Regions from separate parts of the Candidatus Pelagibacter sp. PS_37 genome, predicted to be linked through region 2. Evidence: riboswitches for the same ligand, from Rfam matches in the RefSeq annotation. Region 2 holds a riboswitch; the other holds the start of a gene.
The links. A riboswitch is a leader RNA that binds a small molecule or an ion and turns the genes downstream of it on or off. The one in region 2 is predicted to bind glycine.
Positions count from the first base shown of each region.

Region 1 (10,420 bases), 150 kb from region 2:
GACTTAATTGAAAGTAAATCTGTGACCGGTAGTCAAACTTCAAAAATAAAATCACATCACAATGTAGGGGGCCTTCCTAAAAGAATGAAATTAAAATTAGTAGAACCTCTTAAATTTTTATTTAAAGATGAAGTTAGAAAATTAGGATTAGAACTTAATTTATCTAATGACATAATCTCTAGACATCCATTTCCCGGTCCTGGTCTAGCTATTAGAATGCCTGGTATTATAACCAATGAAAAAATTAAAATTTTAAAAGAGGCTGATTTCTATTTTATAAAAGCTTTAAGACAACATGGGTTATATGATAAAATTTGGCAAGCATATGCTGCACTCCTACCAGTAAAAACTGTGGGTGTTATGGGAGATAATCGAACATACGAACATATTTGTTTGTTAAGAGCAATTACCTCTGAAGATGGAATGACTGCTGATTTTTTTGATTTCCCTAAGGGTTTTATGCAATCAATCTCTAATCAAATTATTAATAATATTAGAGGTATAAACAGAGTTGTTTATGATGTTACTTCAAAACCACCTAGTACCATTGAATTAGAGTAATACTTTACTATAGAGTACATAATATTATGAAATATTTACACACCATGATCAGAATCTCAGACGTGGAAAAATCATTAGATTTCTACTGTAAGGGATTAGGTTTAATTGAAACTAGAAGAATGGAAAATGAGCAAGGCAGATTTACCTTAATTTTTCTAGCAGCACCTGGCGATGAAAAAGCTGAACTAGAGCTAACCTACAATTGGGATGGTGATGAATTAGGTGATGGATCTCGTAATTTTGGTCACTTAGCATACCGTGTTGAAAATATTTATCAAACTTGTGAGAGACTTCAAGATATGGGATATACAATTAATAGACCACCTAGAGATGGTCATATGGCATTTGTCAGATCTCCAGACAATATTTCTATAGAAATCTTACAAGAGGGTAATTTAGAAATTAAAGAACCTTGGGCCTCAATGAAAAATGAAGGTGTTTGGTAAAAAATGAGACAAAAAATCTTAAACTTTATTAAAAAAAAAATAAATCCAAAATTATAAGTCTTACTGCTTACTCTAAAAATATAGCATCAATAATAGATAAACACTGTGACCTTGTATTAGTAGGCGACTCCCTTGGCTCTGTACTTTATAGCTTTTCTTCTACAAAAAAAGTAACACTGGATATGATGATTGAACATTCTAAAAGCGTAAGAATGGGTGTTAAAAAAAGTTTAATGGTAGTAGACATGCCTCATAATACTTACCGTAACTCAAAAGAAGCCTTAAGTAATGCAAAAAAAATAATCTCTAAAACGAAGTGTGATGCAATCAAGCTTGAGGGGGGTAAAAAGGTAGTTCAAATAATTAAAACTTTAATTAAGAATAAAATTCCAGTGATGGGACATCTTGGTGTTCTGCCACAATCTGCAACAAATTTTAAATTTAAAGGAAAAGAAATAGCAGAAAGAAAAATTATTTTAAGAGATTCTAAACTTTTAGAAGATGCTGGTGTATTTTCAATAGTTTTAGAGTGTGTTGAAAGCTCATTAGCAAAAGAAATTACTAAAACTGTTAAAGTTCCTACAATTGGAATTGGGGCATCAGTACATTGTGATGGTCAAGTTTTAGTTACTGACGACTTGATAGGTCTGAATAAAATTAAAGCTAGATTTGTGAAAAGGTATTCAAATATTGAAAAACAAATAAATGATGCTGCACTAAAGTTTAAGAAAGATGTAATTAGAAGTAAGTTTCCTACTAAAAAACATTCATACTAAATTAAAAATATTGTTTGAATGTTTCGTTAATTGATAAGACGCCATAATCATTTAAACCACCAATTATTAGTTGAAGAGCTACAATTAAAATAAAACCTAACCCTACATAGGCTATCCATAAGTTTTTTTGAATATAATTAGCTAAATAAGTAGCTAATGCTCCAGTTAATACTACAGATAAAACAAGACCAAATATCATGAAACCAAAATGACCTTTTGCAGCACCAACTACCCCAATAACGTTATCAAAACTTATTGTAATATCTGCAAATAAAACTTTATAAATACTTTTTACAAATGAAGGTTCTGTTGATTTTTTTACTGGTGATTTAATCTTATTCTTCATTTCAACTAAATCTTTCCTTAAATCATTAACAATCCAAATTAGAAGTAGTCCACCTAAAATTTTAATATAATAAAATTCAAATAAGTAAGTAGCAAAAAGAGCAAAAATAATTTTAAAAACTAAAGCTCCAGCTACACCCCAGAGAATTATTTGCTTTCTATTTTTTGGTACAAAGTTAGCAGCAATTAATCCAATGATAATAGCATTATCAGCTGCTAAGATGATATCAATAAAGATGATTTGAGTTAAAATTATGAATTCTTCGATCAAGATTTTTTTATAATATTAAATAATTATTTTAATTCAATGTTTTAATATTTAGACTTCTTTGAACCGTCGATAATTTCTTTTAGCTCCTCATATTCTTCACAATTACAAGTTTTTAAAACTTCTAATCTTTCTTTAGCCATATCTATTCGGTTTGTAACCACATAAAGCTCACCAAGGTACTCATTTATTCCATTATGATTAGGTTCAATTTCTAGACCTAGTAGGTAAAATTTCTCACCTTTTTCATAATCTCCAAGTTTTCTAGTAGTAAAACCTAAATAATTTAAAGTATCTGCCTGCAGTGGTTTTTCATCATTAGATTTTAAAAGAAGTTTCTGTGCTTTAGCATATCTTTCTTGTGCTTTGTCAATTTTTCCTTTTTTTTCATATTTCTTAGCTGAGTTAATTAAATTTTTTGCTTTTGTGTAGTCTGAAGCTTTAGCAGTAGTATTACTATCACCAGCTGAAATTGAATTATTAGTAAGAGCTATAATTATTAGTAAAGTATAAATAAGTTTTTTCATTTTTAATTAAATTTTTCCATTTTGTTTAAAGGTTTCAATATTAACCCATTATTAACTAAATTATCTTTAATAGATTTTGCAGTTGCCAATGAGCTTTCATTATCACCATGTATACAAACCGAGTCAATCTCACAAGGTATCTGTTTACCACTGAGACAATTTATTGCCTGATTTTTAACCATGTTCAACACATGTTTCTTTGCTAATTCAGGGTCAGTGATTAAAGCATTTGGTTTACTTCTAGAAATTAAGTTTCCATTATCTTCATAATTTCTATCTGCAAAAATTTCACAAGCTATTCTCAAATTATTTTTCTTAGCAGCAACTTCCATTTGTGAACCCGTTGGTACCAGATAAATAATATCTTTATTAATCTCTTTAATGGCCACAGCTAGAGTTGTGGCTAATTCCAGGTCTTCACAAGCCATATTATTAAGAGCTCCATGGGGTTTAATATGAGTAACATTTTCATTATATTTCTGAGCAATTTTTTGTAATATTTCATATTGATCGAAAATTAGTTTTTTTATTTCTAAGGAACTTAAATTCATTCTTTTTCTTCCAAAGTTTTCAGGATCTTTAAATGATGGATGGGCACCCAAGCTAACACCATTTCTTTTTGAAATTTGAATAACCATCTCCATTGTTTGTTCATCACCTGCATGGTAACCACATGCAATGTTGGCAGAATTTACAATATTGAGTAATTCTGGATCATTCTCGATAGAATGAAACTTAGATTTTTCTCCTAAATCACAATTGATATTAATTTCCATACTCTTTACTCTCTAGTATAACATGGCATGGTTAAAAATATATCAAATCTTGGTGATGCGGCAGTATATTGTGATTTTGGCTCAGAGGTTAATGAAAAAATAAATGCAAATGTCATAGATTATTTTCACCATACATCAAAATTAATAAAAGATAAAAAAATTGAAGGAATAATTAATTTAACACCCTCTTATAATAAATTAATCATTAATTTTGATTTATCTATAACCAACTATAAAAAAATCAAAAATTTTATAGAAGGTTTAACTATTAGTAGAGATATTAAAGATAATAATCAAAAAATTAGAATACCAGTTTGTTGTGATGATGAGTATGGACTAGATTTTTTGAGGCTAACTAAAAAATTGAATATAGATAAAGATAAAATATTAGAACTATATTTTGGTAAAGAATATTTTTGCTACATGACAGGATTTATTGCTGGTATGCCTTTTCTAGGAGATATTAATAAAGGTATCAGATGCGATAGATTGGAAACACCAAGAGTAAAAGTTCCAAAAGGTTCTGTGGCCATAACCGAACAATTTACAAATATTTACACTTTTGAAAGCCCTGGTGGCTGGAATATTATTGGAAACACGCCAAAAAAGGTTTTTGATAAATCAAATTTATTAGATCCAACCTTAATTAAACCAGGTAACAAAGTGATCTTTTATCAAATTTCTAAGGAGGAGTATCTAGACTGGAATGAGTAATTCATATTTTGAAATTATAAGATCAGGAGTTAACACAACCATTCAGGATAGAGGAAGAAATCACATGTATTATGTGGGTATTACTGTAAGTGGGGCAATTGATCAAAGAAATTATAAACTAAGCAATAAGTTAGTTGGTAATAATTTAGATGAAGCTGTTATTGAATTTGCTTATCAGGGTCCACTTCTAAAATTAAAAAATGGGAAAATTAATCTTAGTGTTACTGGGGATGTGCTTTTCAAGATAATTAGAAAAAATTCAAACATTGAAAATGGTGTTTGTTATAAAAACTATATTTTAGAAGACGAAGATCAAATTGATTTAATATCAACAAAAAATACTGCTTATGGATATTTATCAATTAGTGGGGGTTTAGAATTGAACAAAACTTGGAATAGTTATTCTATAAATACCAAGGCAAATGTTGGTCCAAATAATGGAAAAAAATATTCTATAAAAGATAAAATTTTTATAAAAAATTCAGATTTTAAAAAAATTGAAGAAATAGAAATTAATTATAAAGAAGTTCCAGATAATATAATTAGAGTTATTAAAGGTACCAATTTTGATTATTTTTCAACAGAGGCTCAAAATAATTTTTTTAACAAAGAATTTTCAGTTACAAAATTAGCAGATAGAATGGGTATTAGACTAAGTGGTCCTAAGTTAGAAAACATCGTTAGCTCTAATATAAAATCTGAAGGTCTTGTAAAAGGAGTAATACAAGTACCTGCTGATGGAAACCCTATTGTAATGTTGTCTGATCACGGAACTATAGGTGGATATCCCAAAATAGGTGTTGTTATTTCAGCAGACTTAGATCGAGTAGGTCAATTAACACCAGGCACTATTATAAATTTTAAGGAAGTAAGTCTTGAAGAAGCTCAGAATATATTTAAAGCATACACAGAAGATACAAATAAATATTTAAATGAATGTAATTAATAAAATTCCAGGTCCTATATTAGTTTTTATGGGAGCTTGCTGCTTAAGCTTTGGAGGCTTAATTGTTAAATCATTTGAAGGATCAACATTATGGCAAATATTATTTTGGAGATCTTTATTTTTTTCGCTTACAGTCTTACTTTTTTTAATAATTACTTATAAAAAAAAATTATTTAAAGCGTTTTACGATTCAGGTTTACCAGGACTTATTGGTGGAGTTATTTTATCATTTGGTTTTTGTGGGTACGTCTTTGCGATGTATAATACAACTGTTGCCAATACTAATTTTATTATTTCGACGCAAATACTCTTTTTAGCAATATTTGGTTATTTATTTTTAAAAGAAACAATTTCATCTATTACTTTAGCTTCAATTATTTTAGCAATTACGGGTGTCCTATTAATGGTAGGTAATTCTTTATCACCAGGAGAGATGTCTGGAAACTTAGCGGCTTTTAGCATGCCAATTACATTTGCAGTCTTAATTATAATTGTTAGAAAATTTCCTACAGTTGACATGGTGCCAGCTCAATTTATAGCTGGTGTGAGTTCATGCTTTATTGGATTTTTATTATCTGAGAAGCTTATGATTTCTTCACATGATATATTTTTAGGTTTTACAGCAGGTTTTTTCCAAGTAGGATTTGGTTTTATATTTATAACTATGGGTGCACGTAGCACACCATCTGCAATGGTTGGTATAATCATGTTATCCGAATCTGTGTTGGGACCAATGTGGGCCTTTTTATTTGCAGCTGAACGACCTTCTTTATTTACTTTAATTGGAGGTGGAGTAATTCTTTTTGCTGTATTATTGCAATTTTACTCACTACTTTTTTCAAATAAAAAAGAAAAAATTATTAATTGACTCTGTTACATATCTGGTAGATTATTCTTATATACGGGAGAGACTACAAACAATCGTAGCGCCGAAGGAGCAACCACCCAGGAATCTCTCAGGCAAAAGGACCGTAACATATTAACTCTGGAAAGAGATTAAGTTCTCGCCGACGGAATAAAACTCTCAGGCAAACATACAGATGGGTACAGTAAGTTAATATGGATATTTTAAAAACCGCACTTTACAGTTTACATCAAAAGCATGGAGCTAAGTTTGTTCCATTTGCTGGGTATCAAATGCCAATTCAATATTCTAAAGGAATTATTGAGGAACACAAAAGTACAAGAGAAAATGCAGGTATTTTTGATGTGTCCCATATGGGTCAGTTATTCATTAAAGGAGATGATAAGTTGGCAAAAGATCTTGAAAAAATTTTTCCAGCTGAATTGAGTAAGGCTAAATTAAATCAATCAAAATATAGTTTTTTAATGAATGATGAAGCAGGAATTTATGATGATTTAATTATCACAAAAGTTGAAGGTGGTTTTAACATTGTATTAAATGCTGCTTGTAAGAATACAGATTTTAAACTTTTAACTAAATTGTTAGAAGATAAGTATGAAATGATTTTAAGTGAAGAGCTATCGCTTATAGCAATTCAAGGTCCTAAAGCAGTCCAAATACTAGAAAAGATAATCAACGGAGTGTCAGATCTGAAATTTATGAATGGTGATACGTTTAATTATCTTAAAGAGGATATTTATATCACAAGATCAGGCTATACCGGTGAAGATGGATTTGAGATATCGATCAAAAATGAGAACGCAGAAGCGTTTGTGCAAAAACTCATAGATGAAGGGGCTAATTTAATTGGATTAGGTGCCAGAGATACCTTGAGACTAGAGGCGGGACTTTGTTTGTATGGTCATGACATGGATATTAATAAAAGCCCAGTAGAAGCAAATTTAAAATGGGCGATATCAAAAAATAGAATTCTTGAGGGCGGGTTTATTGGATGTGAAAAAATTAAATCTCAAATCGAGAAAGGAGTAAGCAAAATCCGCGTAGGTATTAAGCCAGAAGGAAGAATTATAGCCCGTGAAAAAACTTCAATATTTAGTGAGGATGATAAAAATATTGGGGAAATTACAAGTGGAACTTTTGGACCCAGCGTTCAGGCCCCAGTTGCAATGGGTTATGTAGAAAATTCATTTTCTAAAATTGATACTAAGGTTTTTTTAGAAGTGAGAGGAAAAAAATATCCGGCAATTATAAGTAATTTGCCATTTTATAAAAAAAGTTATGTGAAAGGAGCTAGTAAATGAGTGAAGTAAAATATTCTAAAGAACACGAGTGGATAAAGTTAGATGGAGACACTGCTGTTGTAGGAATTACACAACATGCAACCGAAATGCTAGGAGATATAGTTTTCGTAGAGTTACCAGAAATAGGATCTTCTGTAGTTAAAGATGGCAATGCTGGAGTTGTAGAATCTACAAAGGCTGCAAGTGATATTTATACTCCTGTATCTGGAGAAATTATCGAAAATAACCAAGCCATTGTTGACGATCCTGCAAAAGTTAATTCTGATCCAGAAAATGAAGCATGGTTTTTTAAATTAAAAATTACTGATAAGTCTGAAATGGATTCATTAATGAATAAAGAAGAATACGAAAAATTTTCAAAAGAAAGTGGTAGTTAAATGTTAAAGAATGCTCAAAAAGATTTTATACAAAGACATATAGGTCCATCTATTGATGAACAAAAAGTTATGCTTAAAGAGTTGGGATACCAAAATCTTGATGATTTAATAAAAGATACTGTACCAGAAAAAATTCTTCTTAAAGATGATTTGGATATTGGTGATCCAAATTCTGAATATAAAGCACTTAGAAAATTAAAAGATATTTCTAAAAAAAATAAGATTTATTCTAGCTTTATAGGAATGGGTTATTATGGAACTTATACTCCCTATGTAATACTTAGAAATATTTTAGAAAATCCAGGATGGTATACTTCTTATACCCCTTATCAGCCAGAAGTAGCACAAGGCAGATTGGAAATGTTATTAAATTTTCAACAAATGATAATTGACTTTACTGGAATGGATATTGCTAATGCCTCTCTTTTAGATGAAGGAACAGCTGCAGCGGAAGCTATGGGATTGAGTTATAGAATATCTAAGTCTGAATCTAAAAAAGTTTTTGTTTCAAAAAATTGTCATCCTCAAACAATTGATGTGATTAAAACAAGAGCTGAACCTTTAGGCCTAGAAATAATAGTTGGTGACGAAGATAAAGATATTAAAGAAGATATTATATGTGGTATCATTCAATATCCAGGAACCCTTGGAGATATTAAAGACCCAAGTGAGGCTATTAGTAAAATACATAAATTTAATGGAAAAGCAGTTTTAGCATGTGATTTGTTAGCACTTGCTAAACTAAAAACACCTGCTGAGTTAGGTGCCGATATTGCTGTAGGTAGCTCACAACGTTTCGGAATTCCAATGGGTTATGGTGGTCCCCATGCTGCATTTTTTGCTACAAAAGATGAATATAAAAGATCAATGCCAGGCAGAATAGTAGGTGTGTCAGTAGATAGACATGGGAAAAAAGCATATAGACTTGCCCTTCAAACAAGAGAGCAACATATAAGAAGAGACAAAGCTACAAGTAATATTTGTACTGCACAGGCACTTTTAGCAATAGTTTCTGCAGCTTATGCGGTCTATCATGGTCCACAAGGAATTAAAAAAATTGCAGAAAGTGTCTCTCAATTAACTAAAAATTTTGCAGATAAATTAAAGCAATCTGGTTATGAACTTTATTCAAATGAATTTTTTGATACGGTTACAATAAAAACTCTAGATAAAACAGAGAAGATATACAAAAATGCTTTAGATCAAGGAGTAAACATCAGAAAAGTGAATTCTGAAATGTTAGCAGTATCTTTTGATGAGAGAAAAAATCTTTATAGAGCAAATCAGTTACTAAAAATCTTTAATTGTTCAGAAACAATTAAAGAGTCTATGAATGAAAGTTTATCTAATATTCCAAAAAACCTATTAAGAACTTCAACTTATTTAGATCATCCAGTTTTTAATAGTTATCATTCGGAAACAGAAATGCTTAGATATTTAAAAAAATTAGAAGATTCTGACATTGCTTTAAATAAATCTATGATTGCCTTAGGCTCGTGCACTATGAAACTTAATGCAGTTGCAGAAATGATACCAGTTACCTGGAAAGAATTTTCACAGCCACATCCTTTTTCTCCTGTAGAGCAAATGGATGGTTATAGAGAATTATTTACAGATTTAAAAAACTGGTTGAGATCAATTACAGGATTTTCTGGAGTTTCATTGCAACCAAATGCTGGTGCTCAAGGAGAGTTTGCTGGTCTAATGGTAATACGTAAATTTCATGAAAAAAATGGTGAAACGAATCGTAATGTTTGTTTAATTCCAAGTTCAGCGCATGGCACAAACCCGGCTAGTGCTCAAATGGTTGGTATGAAAGTAGTTGTTGTTAAATGTGATCAATATGGAAACGTAGACTATGAAGATTTAAAAAATAAAGCTGAAGAACATTCAGAAAATTTAGCTGCCCTTATGGTCACTTATCCATCAACACATGGTGTATTTGAAGAGAAAATAACTGACATATGTGAGTTAATTCATAATCATGGTGGGCAAGTTTACATGGATGGAGCTAACTTAAATGCATTAGTAGGTATTGCTAAACCAGGAAATTTTGGACCAGATGTTTGTCATATAAATTTGCATAAAACATTTTGTATACCTCATGGCGGTGGTGGACCTGGTATGGGACCAATAGCGTGTAAAAAACATTTAGAAATATTTTTGCCAAAACATTCTGTGATAAAAGATTGTGGTCCAGTGACTGGAATGGGAGCGGTATCTGCAGCTCCTTGGGGTAGCTCAAGTATCTTATCGATTTCATGGATGTATATAAAGATGATGGGTTCTGAAGGCCTAAGAAAAGCATCACAAGTTGCAATACTAAATGCAAATTATATTGCCCACAAATTAAAAGACTCTTTTCCAATTTTATATAAGGGTAAAAGTGGCAATGTAGCTCATGAATGTATCATTGATATTAGAACGATAAAAAGTGAAACAGGGATCACTGAAGAAGATATTGCAAAGCGATTGATTGATTTTGGCTACCATGCTCCAACAATGTCTTGGCCTGTTG
Region 1 covers NZ_CM182067.1:248,620-259,039, forward strand. Annotated here, with positions in the region: gene guaA (glutamine-hydrolyzing GMP synthase) at 1-561, shown strand, start outside; gene AC5SL9_RS01315 (VOC family protein) at 588-1,007, shown strand; partial or broken gene panB (3-methyl-2-oxobutanoate hydroxymethyltransferase) at 1,011-1,783, shown strand; gene AC5SL9_RS01325 (YjbE family putative metal transport protein) at 1,785-2,399, opposite strand; gene AC5SL9_RS01330 (tetratricopeptide repeat protein) at 2,441-2,923, opposite strand; gene AC5SL9_RS01335 (5-oxoprolinase subunit PxpA) at 2,926-3,699, opposite strand; gene AC5SL9_RS01340 (5-oxoprolinase subunit B family protein) at 3,727-4,413, shown strand; gene AC5SL9_RS01345 (5-oxoprolinase subunit C family protein) at 4,406-5,359, shown strand; gene AC5SL9_RS01350 (DMT family transporter) at 5,346-6,227, shown strand; glycine riboswitch at 6,252-6,341, shown strand; gene gcvT (glycine cleavage system aminomethyltransferase GcvT) at 6,419-7,525, shown strand; gene gcvH (glycine cleavage system protein GcvH) at 7,522-7,902, shown strand; gene gcvP (aminomethyl-transferring glycine dehydrogenase) at 7,903-10,420, shown strand, end outside.
Region 1: it holds a riboswitch for glycine, as region 2 does, so the genes downstream of both, gcvT (glycine cleavage system aminomethyltransferase GcvT) here and AC5SL9_RS00540 (malate synthase G) in region 2, are expected to answer to the same signal.

Region 2 (10,420 bases):
TAAAAATGATATTATAAATTTAAATAACTTTATGATTAATAGTAATTCTGGAATTGGAACGCTAGCAGCAGAAATTAAAAATGATAAAATGTTAATTGATCAAAATATAGTTAAGGTTATTACAGAAAAAAAATTAGAAAAGAATAATTTTCCAATAGCATTAAATTTTACTAGAGATGGTTTTTCAAGAAATGATCAAAATACTTATCATCATATTGGAATCTATTCTTATAAAACAAGTACATTAAAAAAATTTGTTAGTCTGGACCAAACATTAAAAGAAAAAAAAAATAGATTAGAACAGTTAAGAGCATTGGATAATAATCTGAAAATCAATGTTGCTTTGGCAAACTTTTCTCCCATTGGTGTAGATACAAAAGAAGATTATCTAGCTATAAAAAAAATTATGGAATATAAATCCTAAAATGACCAAAATTTATTTTCAAGGAACATTCGGTGCTTATTCACATTTAGCAGCACTAGAAATAGATCCTAAAGCAGAAATAATTCCATGTAAGACATTTGATGAATGTTTTTTAAAAACATCACAAGATAAAAATTCGAGAATGGTAATTCCAGAGTCAAATCGAATTACAGGAAATATTGGAATCGAATATCTTATTTTTAAGTATAGACTTAATATTTATGCGGAACATTTTCAGAAAATTGAACATAATTTATTAGGACAGCCAGATAGCAATTTAAGTGATATCAAAGATGTTTATTCTCACGCTCAAGCTTTATCACAGTGCTCTAAATTTATTAAAAAAAATAATTTAGTTGAACATATTCGTGCTGACACTGCTGGTTCGGCTGAGACAATTTCAAAGACTAAAATTAAAACTGAAGCAGCAATTGCTTCTACTTTAAGTGCTGAAATTTATGATCTAAAAATACTTTCAAAAAATATTGAGAATGAAAAAGGCAATGCTACGAGGTTTTTGGTAATGGGTAATGAAGTTTTACAGCCTGATTTTGGTGATAAGAAATACATAACTTCTTTTCTATTTAAGCTAAAAAGCAAGCCTGCAGCTCTCTATCAATCATTAGGTGGCTTTGCGATAAATGGAGTTAACCTTACAAAACTTCAAAGCTATCCAGAGCAAAATTCCTTTGAGTCATATTTTTTCTTATGTGATTTAGAGGGACACATCGACAATCCAAAAATACAAAAGTCTTTAGAAGAATTAGGACTTCATTGCCAAGATTTTCACGTACTAGGTGTTTTTGAGGCTGATAAGTTTAGAGAAAAATAACTTAGAAACTTTTCTTGTAGAATAGAAAACATTACTGTTATAATAGTTTTGGAGGCTAGAGGTGAATACTGCTTGAACCCGACCAGATCTTAACGGAAGCAGTCGTAGAGACAGTTATTCAGGTTCTAGTCTCCTTTATATAAAATGAATAAAAATACAAAAGTTTTAGCTTTAAAGTACAGACCTCAGACATTTAATGATCTTATAGGGCAAGATGTTGTTGCGGAAACAATTTCTAACTCTATTAAGGCTAATAAAGTGCCTAATGCCTATCTTTTTACTGGAATTAGAGGAATAGGAAAAACGACAACAGCAAGGATTGTTGCAAAATCTCTAAATTGTTCAAATGGAATAGATAATTTGTGTAAAGAGGAACTTTGTGAAAATTGTAATGCCATTTCTAACTCAAATCATATTGATGTATTGGAAATGGATGCAGCAAGTAAAACAGGGGTGGACGATGTAAGAGACCTTATTGAATTTTCTAGATATGGCCCAACTACTGCTAAATATAAAATATTTATAATTGATGAAGTTCACATGCTTAGCAAACAAGCATTCAATGCATTGTTAAAAACCTTAGAGGAGCCACCAGAATATTTAAAATTTATCTTTGCAACAACAGAAATAAAAAAAATTCCAATTACAGTAGTTTCACGTTGTCAAAGGTTTGATTTATCTAGAATTAAATCTTTAGAGTTGTTTGATTTTATTAAGAAAATTAAAGAAAAAGAAAATGGTAACGCATCAGATGATGCTCTTAAATTAATTGTTAAAATTTCTGAGGGTTCAGTTAGGGATGCGCTATCGTTACTTGATAGGGCTTTACTTACCTTGGATAAAGACAAAGAATTAGATCTTGCAGCAGCACAAAAAATATTTGGTTATTTTGATAAGTCTCAATTAATTGATTTATTTGAATTGATATTTGAAGGTAAAGAAACTGAAGTTCTCAACACTTACAGAGAAATATATAACCAGGGTGTTGAACCAAAAATTTTTATTAATGATTTTTTAGAGCTCTTATATTATTTTAAAAATATTGATTCACTCAATTTGGATGGTAATAATTTTTTATTGAATGATGAAGAGTTTAATAAAATTAAAGATCTTTCAGAAAAAGTTAACAATGAGACCCTAATATTATTTTGGCAATTTACTATTAAAACACTTGAGGAGCTTGATATTGTTTCTAATCAACATTTATCAATAGAAATGTTCTTAATTAGATTAATTCATTTAAAAAGCATTAAACAGGAAAGTGACAAACATAAAGACGATAGCAAACTATTATCTGAAAGTGAAAACCAAACATCCTTTTCCCCAAAAAAAACAAACGAAGATATCTTTGGAATAAAAGATAAATCTGAAACAATAGGGCAAATGAAAAATATTGTTCAGGAAAAAGATATCAAAGAAAAAGAAAATAATAACATTGAAATAAATACCAGTCTTATAAATTCATTTGATGATCTATTAAAAGCATGCTCTTCTAAAAAAGAGATTAAATTAAAATATGAATTAGAAAAAAATGTTAACCTTGTAAGTTTTGAGAACAAAAGAATTGAAATTTCATTTAATGAAGATTTAGATAAAGATTTTATTAAAGATCTTTCAACAAAACTTTTTGAATGGACCAATGAAAGATGGATTATAAGTCTAAGCAAAACTAAAGGACAGCCATCAAAAAAAGAAGAAGAAATTAATGAAAAAAAAGAACTGATAGAAAGTGTAAAGAACTCCTCAATTTATAAAGATATTTTAAAAAATTTCCCTGACGCAGAACTTATTGATGTTAAACCTAGAAAAGAAGATTAAAGAATGACTGATTTTACAAAAATTTTAGATAAAGCAAAAGAATTAGAGGCTAAAATGAAAGAGAGCCAAGAAAAAATAAAGAACATTCAGGTAGAAGGAACGTCTGGTTCAAATTCTGTAAAGGTTACTTTAAATGGTGAAAATGAAATGATCAAAATTGACCTTTCAGACGAAATATTAAAGGAAAATAAAATTATAATCGAAGATTTGATAGTGGCTGCCCATAATAATGCAAAATCAGAATTAAAATCTAAGACATCTGAAGAAATTTCTAAGTCTACAAGTGGATTAGGTATTCCTGGTTTTAAATGGCCACTTTAAGAATATGCAAAATATTAATGAGATAGAAGAGTTAATTAAATTAATTTCTAAACTTCCTGGCTTAGGTCCTAAATCTGCAAAAAGAATTGTATTAAAACTTATTAATAATAGGGATGAACTTGTAAAGCCAATGGCAAACACGTTGGCACAAGTTTATAAAAATGTTATTAGGTGTCAATCTTGTGGTACTTTAAAATCTAATTCATTAGGCTGTAACAATTGTGAAAATTCAAAAGAAAAATATAATAAAATATGTGTAGTTGAAGACATTGCAGATCAATGGTCAATTGAAAATTCAAATATCTATAAAGGCTACTTTCATATTCTTGGTGGCACTATTTCTTCTGCCGGCCAGAGAAAAGAGGATCTTTTGATTAATTCATTAGTAGAAAGAGTTTCAAGAGAAAATATTGAAGAAGTTATACTAGCAACAAGTGCAACAGTAGAAGGTCAAACTACTGCTTATTACATAGAGGATAGTTTAAAAAAAACTTCTACTAAGGTTACAAAACTTGCTCAAGGACTTCCTGTTGGTGGTGAAATAGAAAGTCTCGATGATGGAACTTTATATTCAGCTTTTAAAAACAGAACTGGAATTAAAACTAATTCTGACTAGATTTCTTTATTAATCGATTTAGATGTAATAACGGTTCTGTGTAACCCGAAGGTTGCTCTTTACCTTTAAAGATTAAATCACAAGCTGTCTTAAAAGCAATTGATTGCTCAAAATTTTCAGACATCATTTCGTAGCTTCCTCTTCCGGAGCGAGTATAGGCACCATCATTTTTATTTTGATCATCAACAATTTTTGCCATTTTTTTCATTACTTCCATAACTTGTGATTTTGTACAAATATCGTGATGTATCCAATTAGCTATATGTTGAGAAGAAATTCTTAAAGTGGCTCTATCCTCCATCAAACCAACATTATTAATATCAGGTACCTTTGAACAGCCAACTCCATGATCTATCCATCTGACGACATACCCTAAAAGAGTTTGTGCAGAATTGGAAATTTCAGAGTTAATTTCTTCCATTGACCAGTTTGGTCTGTCTGCTACAGGAATTGTTAACAAATCATCCAGTTTTGCAGATTCTCTTTTTTGAATTTCTTTCTGTTTCTCAAAAATATTTATTTCATGATAATGAAGAGCATGAAGAGCTGCCGCTGTAGGTGAGGGAACCCAAGCACAATTTGCTCCAGCATTTAGATGCCCAGTTTTTTGTTCCATCATCTCTTTCATTTTGTCCGGCATAGCCCACATTCCTTTGCCAATTTGAGCCTTACCAGAAAGACCACATTGAAGACCTATGTCTACATTGTTATTTTCATATGCCCCAATCCATTTAGAAGATTTCATATCTCCTTTTTTAATCATAGGACCAGCTTCCATTGAAGTATGCATTTCATCACCAGTACGATCTAAAAAACCAGTATTAATAAAAAATACTCTATTTTGAAGTGTTCTAATACACTCTTTTAAATTAGATGAGGTTCTTCTCTCTTCATCCATAATTCCAATTTTACAAGTGTATTTTTCCAATCCTAAAACTTCTTCAACTTTAGTAAAAATTAAATCAGTAAATGAGGTTTCATCAGGACCATGCATTTTTGGTTTAACAATATAAATAGAACCAGTTCTAGAATTACCTTTTTTTTTAATATCATGAAGGCAAGCTGCTGAAGTTATAAAGGCATCCATAATACCTTCTGGTATTTCAGAACCATCTTTTAAAGTGATTGCTGAGTTAGTCATAAGGTGTCCAACATTCCTTACCAATAATAAACTTCTTCCATGTAGCTTTAATCCTTTTCCATCTTTAGAAATATAACTTCTGTCGGGATTTAATTTACGCTCATAAGTCTTTCCATTTTTTTCAAAAGTTGATTTCAAATCACCTTTCATAAGTCCAAGCCAATTACGATAACAAATAACTTTGTCATCAGCATCTACTGCAGCGACACTATCTTCATTATCACAAATAGTTGAAACTGCAGCTTCAACAATAATATCACTAATTTTAGCAGGATCTTGTTGAGCACTAAAAGCATTTGGGTCTATAATTATTTCTATATGAAGATTATTATTTTTTAAAATTATTGCTGATGGATCATTGGCCTCTCCTCTATGACCAATATATTTATCTTTATTTTTTAAAGATGATTTATTACTATCTTTTAATATTGTTAAAGAGCCATTATCAATTTTAAAGCCTGTAATATTATGCCATTCAAAATTTTCTAGAGGAAAATATTTTTCTAAAAAGTCTCTTCCATATTTTATAACCATTTCTCCTCTTAAAGGATCGTATCTTTGAGTGGCACTATCCTCAGATTGCTCGATTACATCTGTACCATACAAACTGTCATATAAACTCATCCATCTAGCATTAGCGGCATTCAGTGCATACCTTTCGTTCATGATTGGAACTACTAATTGAGGTCCAGCAATACTAGTTATTTCTTCATCAACATTATTTGTTTTGATCTTAAAATCAGGGCCCACTTCTTTTAAATAATCAATTTCTTTTAAAAATTTTTTATACTCCTCTAGATTGATTTCATTACCTTTATTAGCAATATGCCAATCGTCTATTTTTTTTTGTAAATCTTCTCTTATTTTTAATAGCTCTTTATTTTTTGGGGCTAGCTCATGAACTACTTGGTCGAAGCCTTCCCAGAATTTTTCAGAAGAAATATTTGTATCTTTAAGCAACTCTTCATTAACGAAGTTAAGCAATTTATTAGAAACTGATAGATTGTGTATTTTTGTATATTGTTCTTTCATAGCACCCATTTTACCCCATCTGTATTTTTGCCTGAGAGTTTTGCTCCATCGGCGAGATAAATCTCTTTCCAGAGTGTTATGTTTGTTATCGGTCCATTTGCCTGAGAGTTTCCGGGGTGGTTGCTCCTTCGGCGCTATTATTTAATAGTCTCTCCCGATATCAATTAAGAGTACCTTTTAATAGAATTATGTCAAATATAAATTATTTAAAACATTTTATTGCCTTTTTTCTTAATTAATTAATAATTAAACAATCATATGAAAAATTATTTAAATTTTGAAACAGATATTAAAAATTTAGAGATAGAAATAGACAAACTTAAAGACCCTTATAATCAAGATGGTCTTTCGGAAGTAGATACCAAAAAAATATCTGAGTCTCAAAAAGAGATAGATAATAAACTACAAGAGATTTACTCTAACTTAGACCCCTGGCAAACTACTCTAGTTGCAAGACATGAAGACAGACCTAAAGCAAAATTTTTTATTGATAATTTATTTGAGGATTTTATCCCACTGTCAGGTGATAGATATTATGGAGAAGACAAATCCGTATTAGCAGGATTTGCAAAATTTGATGAAAAATCTGTCTTAGTTATTGGTCAAGAAAAAGGGGACAGCCTTGAAAGTAGAATTGAAAGAAATTTTGGAATGATGAGACCTGAAGGTTACAGAAAAACAATTAGATTAATGAAATTAGCAAATAAATTTAACATTCCGATAATTTCTTTTATAGACACACCCGGAGCTTACCCTGGTGTAGGAGCGGAAGAAAGAGGTCAAGCAGAGGCAATTGCAAAATCAATTGAGTGCTGCATGTCTTTAAACGTCCCAACTCTTGCAATTGTTATTGGAGAAGGTGGATCAGGAGGGGCAATAGCACTTGCTTCATCTAACAAGGTAATCATGTTAGAAAATGCAATTTACTCAGTAATATCTCCAGAGGGCTGTGCCACCATTTTATGGAGAGACCCTAAAAGAACTTTAGAAGCAGCAAAAGCTATGAAATTGTCTTCAAAAGACCTTTTAGAACTAAAAGTAATTGATGAAATTATTCCAGAGCCAATTGGTGGTGCCCACAGAGATAGAGACCTAATATTAGATAACGTAAGAAAATCGATTGAAAAAAATTTGAATGAATTTTTTAACATGAGTGGAGAAGAAATTTTTAATCATAGAAAAAATAAATTTTTAACTATTGGAAGATCTAAAGGTTTCGTAAATCAAATAGACGATCTAAGTACACTCAGCATGAAAGAAAGTAAGGTTAATTTATTTATTAAAAACTTCTTTAAATCAAAGTTAAATTTAGCAGTTTTATTTGGAGTAATAGTTTTATTGGGCTATTTTATATTTTCTTTATAAGGCCCCACAACAGTTTTTAAACTTTTTACCTGTAGCTTCACATTTCTCATTTCTTGAAATTTTTTCATTTTTTCTTTTTATTAGTAAACAATTTGGATCGTTAGATGTTTCTTTTTTTAATGGTCTTGAAATACTTTCACTAGGTTCTTGAACTATTTTTAAATTTATTAAAATTGTAACAAAATCCATTTTCAATTTATTCAATAAGTTTTCGAAAAGAAAAAAGGCTTCTTTTTTATACTCAACTAATGGATCTCTTTGACCATAAGATCTTAGGCCAATAACTTGTCTTAGTTGTTCAAGATATTGAATATGTGACTTCCAGTTTAAATCTATACACTGAAGAAAAATTCTTTTTTCAACTTCTTTTGCTTTTTCTTCATCCAACATTTTAATTCTTTCATTTTTTGCTTCTAAAAATTTAGAATTAATTTTATTTTTGAACTCTTCATCTTTTAATTCAGTAACATTTTTAAATTCATTATCATCAACACTTTTTCCTAGTAAAGTTTTTAACTGATTATTAAATTCATTATTTTTAGTTGTTGATAGTTTCTGTGTTTTTAAGCTGATTAGATGACTAATAATTTCAGATAAGAATTCATCTGAATAATCAAAAACTTTTTCACTATTCATCACGCCATTCCTTTGAGAGAATATTACATGTCTTTGATCATTTAACACGTCATCAAATTTTAATAAATTTTTTCTTATATCAAAATTTCTAGCCTCAACTTTTTGTTGTGCCCTTTCAAGTGCTTTATTAATCCAAGGGTGATCAATACTTTCTCCATCTTTTAAGCCTAATTTTTGAAGAATATTATTCATAGATTCTGAACCAAAAATTCTCATTAAGTCATCTTCTAAACTAACATAAAAAATTGAACTTCCTTCATCACCCTGTCTACCAGCTCTTCCTCTGGCTTGGTTATCAACTCTTCTAGATTCCATTCTTTCTGTACCAATAACAAATAGTCCACCGAGTGATTTTATTTTATTTTTATTTTCTAAAAGTTCATCATCAGGTTGACTTCCTTTTTTTCCACCTAACTGGATATCAACACCTCTACCCGAGATACTTGTTGTGATTATAACTGAATTCATTTTTCCAGCATTTGCAATGATTTCAGCTTCATTTTCATGATTTTTTGCATTTAAAACTACATGTTTAATTTTTTCATCATTTAGTAATTTTGAATAAATTTCTGATTTATTAATGCTAGAAGTGAAAACTAATATAGGCTGACCTTGCTTGTGACACTCCAGAACTTTTTCAATGATAGCTTTATTTTTTTCTTCTTCAGTTCTAAAAATTTGATCATTCCAATCTTTTCTAATCATTTCTTTATTTGTAGGGATGATAACCACAACTAAATTATATATTTCATAAAACTCCTGAGATTCAGTTGCTGCAGTTCCAGTACATCCTGAAATTTTATTATAGAGCTTGAAGTAATTTTGATAAGTTATTGATGCTAGAGTTTGATTTTCAGCTTGAACATCTATTCTTTCTTTGGCTTCAAGTGCTTGGTGTAAGCCATCTCCAAATCTTCTTCCCTCTAATATTCTACCAGTAAGTTCGTCAATAATTTTTAATGTTCCATCTTTAACAATATAATCCTTTCCTTTTTCAAATAGATGATGAGCTCTTAAAGATTGATTTACATGATGAACTAAACTTAAGTTTTCAGGGTCATAAAAGTTATTATTTTTTAGAATTCCAGCATCAGAGAATATTTTTTCTACATTATTTATTCCCTCATTGGTAAGCAATATATTTTTATCTTTTTCATCAATCTCATAATGTTCTGGTAATAATCTTTTTATAAGTTTGTCAATCGCAAGATATTGTTCTGTTTTGTCTTCAGCAGCTCCCGATATTACAAGTGGCGTTCTAGCCTCATCAATTAAACAAGAATCTATTTCATCCACAATAGTATAAACATGTCCTCTTTGAACCATTTGTTCTTTTGAAAATTTCATATTATCTCTAAGATAATCAAACCCTAATTCACTATTAGTTGCATATGTAATATCAAAATTATAATTTTTTTTTCTTTCAAGATCATCTTGGTCATTATTTATAAAACCAAAAGTTAATCCTAAAAATTTATATATCTCCCCCATTTCTTGCGAGTCTCTTTTTGCAAGATAGTCATTTACAGTAACTATATGCACCCCTTCTTCTGTCAGAGCATTTAAATAAGCAGCTAGACTTATTGTTAAAGTTTTACCTTCACCAGTTCTCATTTCTGCAATTTTGCCCTCGTGAAGCACAACACCTCCAAGTATTTGAACATCATGATGTCTCTCATTTCTTGTTCTCTTAGAAGCCTCTCTCACAAGTGCAAAAGCTTCAGGCAATAGGGTGTCTAAATTTTCACCATTTTTAAGTCTATCTTTCAATTCTGTAGTTTTTTTAGGAAAGTCTTCGTCACTAAGGTTTTTAACAGAAGCTTCTAAGGAGTTAACTTTTACAACTATTTTGTTAATTCTATCGAGCTCTTTTTGATTGCTAGATTTAATAAACTTTGTGATAAAATTTAAGGGATTAAGCATTTAATTTTCTGGTATATAATTAATTATAACTTTTAATATAAGTATTAAATAAATATTTTAAACACATGCCAATAAACGTTAAAAACTTTATAAACTCACTAAATTTAAAGTCAAAAAATAGTGACTTTCAAGATTTAGAACATCTAGATGGAGTTTCAATATCCACAGTTTGTGCAAATTTATACAGCAAACCCAGGGATGATTTGGTTATGTTTTATTTTAGAGACGGGGCAAACTATGCATCTGTTTATACACAATCAAAAATAGTTTCAGAGAACATTAAGTGGAATTTAAATATTAAAAGTAAAAAAA
Region 2 covers NZ_CM182067.1:94,171-104,590, forward strand. Annotated here, with positions in the region: gene kdsB (3-deoxy-manno-octulosonate cytidylyltransferase) at 1-424, shown strand, start outside; gene AC5SL9_RS00520 (prephenate dehydratase domain-containing protein) at 426-1,256, shown strand; gene dnaX (DNA polymerase III subunit gamma/tau) at 1,401-3,074, shown strand; gene AC5SL9_RS00530 (YbaB/EbfC family nucleoid-associated protein) at 3,078-3,395, shown strand; gene recR (recombination mediator RecR) at 3,400-4,011, shown strand; gene AC5SL9_RS00540 (malate synthase G) at 3,998-6,193, opposite strand; glycine riboswitch at 6,264-6,351, opposite strand; gene AC5SL9_RS00545 (acetyl-CoA carboxylase carboxyltransferase subunit alpha) at 6,443-7,549, shown strand; gene secA (preprotein translocase subunit SecA) at 7,544-10,108, opposite strand; gene argJ (bifunctional glutamate N-acetyltransferase/amino-acid acetyltransferase ArgJ) at 10,174-10,420, shown strand, end outside.